DNA from 2 places in the Alteromonas sp. P256 genome. Region 2 is predicted to be linked to the other one. Evidence: predicted binding sites of a transcription regulator. Region 2 holds the regulator's gene; the other holds the start of a gene.
The links. Region 2 encodes LexA, which represses DNA repair genes until DNA is damaged. Its sites were predicted from a motif close to TACTGTATNNNNATACAGTA; they were not measured.
Positions count from the first base shown of each region.

Region 1: a site for LexA is predicted at 1,494-1,513, ahead of V7R39_RS11840 (YebG family protein). Genes of this name have one in related genera too.

Region 1 is NZ_JAZETM010000006.1:284,597-287,736, forward strand. It holds gene V7R39_RS11830 (ABC transporter permease) at 1-187, opposite strand, end outside; gene V7R39_RS11835 (ABC transporter ATP-binding protein) at 181-960, opposite strand; gene V7R39_RS11840 (YebG family protein) at 1,161-1,448, opposite strand; gene rpsF (30S ribosomal protein S6) at 1,712-2,113, shown strand; gene rpsR (30S ribosomal protein S18) at 2,125-2,352, shown strand; gene rplI (50S ribosomal protein L9) at 2,379-2,831, shown strand; gene V7R39_RS11860 (MBL fold metallo-hydrolase) at 2,979-3,140, shown strand, end outside.
Region 2 is NZ_JAZETM010000006.1:100,764-103,903, forward strand. It holds gene V7R39_RS11010 (sensor domain-containing diguanylate cyclase) at 1-1,317, shown strand, start outside; gene lexA (transcriptional repressor LexA) at 1,430-2,056, shown strand; gene coxB (cytochrome c oxidase subunit II) at 2,644-3,140, shown strand, end outside.

The sequences.
Region 1 (3,140 bases), 180 kb from region 2:
GCTGGCCGCTTGGCGCTCCTACAATCACATCAACGCCCGACACGGTGCGCGTGAAACTGTTTTTCACCTGGGAGCGAATAATGTCAACGCTCAGTAGTAAACTCACACTAATCACAATGCTCACTAACGTAAGAAGGGCAGTGTTCTTGCGGCGCTTTAAACTTTGTATCGCGATTGTGGTTAACAAGGTGATACGCCCCTAGAGGCAGTAGACACATCAGTGACTTTTTGATGATTCGGAGTAAATTGGTGCATACTCATATGTCTTGAGAAATACTTCTTTAAGTACGGGTCGTGACTGACAAAAACCAAGGCGCTGTTTTTGGAGAGTTTTTTTAGCACGTCCATGAAGCTATCTCTCGCTTTTGCATCAAGGGCTGATGTGGGCTCATCGACAATTAAAATATCAGGCGTGTTAATGAGTGCGCGGGCAATGGCAACGCGCTGCTGTTGACCCACGCTTAGGGTGTCTGCTTTCGCATTTAACAGTTGGTTTGGTAGCTGTAAGTCGTTAAGTAGCGTCAATATACGCTCATCAAGCGCCTTGTCCTTTATATTCGCACCGGCGAAATAGAGAGCCGCCTTAATATTCTGTTTAACAGACAGGTATGGAATGAGATTAAACTGCTGAAATACAACGCCAATATTGTTAGCGCGAAATCGATCCCGCTGCTTATTGGTAAGAGTAGAAAACGGCTGTTCTAAAAGCGATATTGCACCGCTGTTAGGGGTCAGTGTGCCGCTTAGCAAGTTTAAAAAAGTGCTTTTGCCGCTGCCCGATGGGCCGGAAAGAAAAACATGCTCCCCACGGTATAAATGCCACTGCTCTATTTCAATAAAAGGGCGGGCTTTTTCACTATCAGCAGCGTTGTGAGAAAAGCTAACGTTATCTATAGCAATGGCTGTGCTATAAGAACCGTTTGTCTTTGCGCTTTCTGATGTGCCAACGCCTGCTTTCACGCTCACTCCTGACTACTATCTCAATTTTCATTTTTCTATAATATCGAATAACGAAGTGACTTACATGTCTAGATGTTCAGCCCGTTATACTAACCAACAATTGAGATAGTGGTCATAACAAGCAAGCCTTAGTTTTAGGGCCGCTTAATATAAAAACAGGAGAAAGCACAACACAAAATACGCGTGCTAACGGCTGTTTACTAGCCGTTAGCTTTGAGCTTTACCACCTCTGCGCTTTCGTCTTCCAATACGCTTTGGGCAGACGAACCTTTGAATATTTTACTGACCTTGTCTTTGTTTTTAGACAGTAAGATGGTGAGTTCTTCTAACGCGCTGTCATCAAGACCAATCCCCTTTGCTTGGATATATTGCGCTAAGTTATCTGCTGCATCTAGCATTTTATCATACTGATCAGCTTCTTTTTTGTCGGTAGTTACCAATTTTTCTACCCCTTTGTGCGTAACAACATACTGTGTGGTAATGGCCATGGTAGGTCCCCTTCTTTTTAAATTCACGAAAACTCTACAGTATTTAACTGTATAAATAAACAGTTATGTGATTAATTTTTCCTCTATTGGTATCACGCTGCATTTAATCGGTTGTTTAGACATACGATTAAATATGGCAGTGATTAATGCTTGTGCAATTTTAACGGTATGCGTATAATGCGCGCCCTTACAGCCATCCCAATTCGTTCCTTGTCTCCATACAGTTGGCTGTACTGTCGAGGCTACAACCGTAAGGAGCTATAATGCGTCATTACGAAATCGTATTTATGGTTCACCCTGATCAGAGTGAACAAGTACCTGGTATGATCGAGCGTTATACTACTATTCTTAAGCAAGACGGTGGTCAGATTCATCGTTTAGAAGATTGGGGCCGTCGTCAATTGGCTTACCCAATCGAAAAGCTACACAAAGCACACTACGTACTAATCAATGCTGAAGCATCTGCTGACGCCGTTGACGAATTGGAAAATGCTTTCCGTTTCAATGACGTGATCTTGCGTAACATGGTAATGCGCACTAAAAACGCTGTTACTGAGCCTTCTCCAATGATGAAAGAAGAGCCTCGTCGTGAGCGTCGTGAAGATTCTGCACCTCGCACAGAGCGCGCAGAAAAGAAAACTGAAACCACTGAAGACAACGCTTAAGGAGATCACCCATGGCTCGTTTTTTCAGACGTCGTAAGTTCTGCCGTTTTACAGCAGAAGGTGTGACCGAAATAGATTACAAAGATATCGCTACTCTCAAGAACTACATTACTGAGAGCGGTAAAATTGTCCCTAGTCGTATTACTGGTACTAGCGCAAAATATCAGCGTCAGCTGTCATCTGCGATCAAGCGCGCACGTTTTCTTGCGTTGCTTCCGTACACTGATTCACACAAGTAATTTGGCGAACTTAAGGGGTAGCTTAGATGAACATCATCCTACTAGATAAAATCGCCAATCTTGGCGGCTTGGGCGACCAAGTGACTGTAAAGTCTGGTTATGCTCGTAACTTCCTTTTCCCACAGGGTAAAGCGGTTCCTGCAACTAAAGACAACGTTGAAAAGTTCGAAGCACGTCGTGCCGATCTTGAAGCGAAAATTGCTGAGCAGCTAGCTGCTGCAAACGCAAACGCCGAAAAAATCAACGAGTTGGCTGAAGTTACAATTGCTGCACCTGCTGGTGAAGAAGGCAAGTTGTTTGGCTCTGTTGGTACACGTGACATCGCTGATGCAATTACTGCAGCTGGCGTTGAAGTACAAAAAGCACAGGTTAAACTACCTACCGGTACACTTCGTGAAACTGGTGAGTACGACATCGACGTACAGATTCACTCTGATGTAACCACTTCAATTAAAGTGATCATCATTGCTGAAGCGTAAGCGTTCATGTAATTAGAAAAACCGCTCTCATGAGCGGTTTTTTTATATCTGAAACTCACAAATAAATACTTATTAACATTTTTATAGTTGTGTCAGGTAGCGTATAAATCCAATATTATCAGTGTATTAATTTTCTTTGAGGTCGCTATGCCGCGCGCTATAAAGTTCACTAATAAGTTCGTCATTTTATCTATCGTATTGCTTTTTTGTGGATGCGCCGCAAAAAACCACGTTGAGACTATCGCTCCTTCACAGTCGGTGATAAAGCGAGACAGCACGGATGGATTTGAAGAGCGATTCAGCAACCTT
Region 2 (3,140 bases):
TACTACGATACAAGCTATGGATATTCCCGGCAGCTTATTCATCCCGCTGATCTCGTGCAATTTGAACACCACCTGGATGAACATTTGCGAGGTAAGACAAGCGTATTTAATACTACGTTTAGAATGAAGCACGCCAATGGTAACTGGGTGTGGGTGGAGTCTTATGGCAAAATTGTCGAAAATGACGCCATGGGGAAACCGCTAAGAGTCGCCGGTATTCACCGTGATATTACGGGAAGAATGGAGAGCGAAATCCATGAAAGGAAAAAAACGCAGCTGTTGCAGTTTATCAATAAGACGCGAGCATCTTATTTAGAAAGCAACGATCTTACACTGGCCTGTCAGACCGTACTCCCCGAGTTAATTGAGCTATCAGACAGTCAGTTTGCTTTTATTGCACAAATGCAGGATAAAGACAGTGCGCCAAAACTCTTTATTCATGCCATTTCAGATATTGTGTGGGACAGCACTAGCTTTACGCAGTACGCAGAGTATAAAAAACGAAACCTGTATTTCACCAACTTTGATAACTTGTTTGGCAAAGTTATTACAACCGGTGATGTGATTATTAGCAACACCCCCAAAACTCACCCTGCCTCTAGAGGCACGCCTAAAGGTCACCCTCGCATTAACCGCTTTCTTGGTCTTCCCATTAAGATAAAAGATGAAGTTGTGGGTATGATTGGATTAGCCAATAAGTTTGAATTTTACAAAGCGTCAGATGCAGCGTTTTTTCAGCCGTTCTTAGATGCGTTAGCCGGTTTATTCTATGCGGTTGATTTAGAAACCGCACGGGCAGAAGCAGAAGAAAAGCTGCGTATGCTAGCAATGACCGATCCCCTTACCGGCTTGTTAAACAGGCGAGCTTTCTTAGATGAATGCAATCTCATCTCCCAAACTCACCAGCAAGTCGCCATAGCCATTATCGACATAGATTACTTTAAGAGTGTCAATGACACCTACGGGCACGATGCCGGCGACTATGCATTAAAAGAGGTTGCATCAATCACTCGCTCTTTTTGCAGTGAGCATGGCGTTGTGGCTAGGTTAGGCGGTGAAGAATTCGCCATTGTGTTAGTCAACAAAACCCCAAATGAAGTGAACAGCATCTTTGAGAGTCTTCGGGAGGCTATAAACGCTACACAACTTGCTTACAAAAACGATCGAATCAGTATTACTATCAGCACTGGGGTTAGCTATACATCAGACTGCTTTGATATCGATTTTAGTACCTATTTGTCGGTGGCCGATCAGGCGCTGTACGAGGCTAAGTCAAGTGGCAGAAACCGCACCTGCTGGCAGCCAGGTTTACTTTAACTGCTTACTTGACCGCGATAGCCGTTTTTTTGTCTATGACAGCGTGTCTGCGCTTGTCATTTATGTTTAGGTGTATATACTTACAGGAACTGTATAGACAGACAGGTCTTTTATGCGCCCACTCACAGCTCGACAAACTGAAGTTTTAGAACTTATAAAATCAAACATGCAAGAAACGGGAATGCCGCCTACGCGTGCAGAAATAGCCCGTCACCTAGGTTTTAGGTCTGCTAATGCTGCTGAAGAACATCTAAAGGCACTTGCGCGTAAAGGCGTTATTGAAATTTTGCCAGGAACGTCTCGCGGTATCAAACTGACTGTTCCTATTGAAGAAGAAGTGGTTGAAGAGGAAGGATTACCGTTAATTGGTAGAGTCGCCGCTGGTGAACCTATTCTTGCTCAAGAGCACGTAGAGTCGCACTACAAAGTGGACCCTGCCCTATTTCAGCCTCACGCAGACTTTTTGCTTCGCGTAAACGGCATGAGTATGAAAGACATTGGTATACTCGATGGCGACTTGCTAGCAGTACATCGCACTACCGACGTTCACAACGGTCAAGTTGTAGTAGCAAGAGTTGACGAAGACGTGACGGTGAAGCGCTTAGAAAGACGCGGTAGAGAAGTATTACTTCATGCTGAAAACGATGATTTTTCGCCTATTAAAGTCGACTTGGCAAACGAGCCGTTTGCCATTGAAGGTATTGCCGTTGGCGTTATTCGAAACGCTGACTGGATGTAGCCTTTTATGACGTTATTATGAAAGCGGCTCAATAGCCGCTTTTTTTAGCACTTAAGTTTGTTGATATGCTTAATAAAGCTACTATTAGCTAAGACTTTCAGTGCTTATAAATATCATTAATACATTTCTATATCTGATAAAAATTCTCACACGCTTTATAGCTAATATTAGCAAGGCATTACACACTATATTGCCTTGGTCTTGTGTGAAATTTGTTCAATTTTTCGCGGTTAACGGTTGATTTTTAGAAACTAAATGTTGTTTTCCGTTACAAGAGAATCGGTGTAGTTTTCACTACAAATAACCTGACTACCCCCTGATTTACCTCGCTTCACTCTGCATCATAAAACCCACAGCTCAAACAGCGTTAGATTAAATTTTAACCATCTCATTAAATTTTTAACAGAAAAGACTAGACGGAACGCCATTATTGCGCAATTCTTATACAAGCTTTAACAAAATAATAACAATGACTTTGAATTCAATTTACAAATCGATGTATTGAGTTAATCGTTCACAAACCACTTGGTAGAGACTGCGCATAACAACATTTGGCGTTAATGGGTCTACCATTACGGAGGTGCTGAGTGAAATCACTAAAGACTGCGACTGCAAAATGGTATGCAAGTGTACCATTTTTGTTTTTTTCTCAATTCCTTTTTGCGCAAGAGGCGGCTGAAGAATTGTCTTCGCTAAACCTTAGACGGGGCGCTACCGATATAAGCGGCCAGGTGTACGATCTGCACATGCTTATGTTCTTTATTTGTGTAGCCATCGCTGTAGTTGTGTTTGGCGTCATGTTTGCCTCCATGTATCTGCACAGAAAATCCCGTGGCGCAAAGCCCGCGAATTTCCACGAAAATGTGAAAGTGGAAATTGCATGGACAGTGGTTCCATTTCTCATCCTAATCTTTATGGCCGTACCTGCAGCTAATACGCTTATCGCCATGGAAGATACATCTGAAGCTGACATGACCGTGCTAGTCACGGGGTCGCAGTGGAAATGGCACTACAAGTATATGGACAGCGACGTTGAGTATTACTCGTTACTTGCTACTCAGCGCGAACAAATTCAAAACAAATT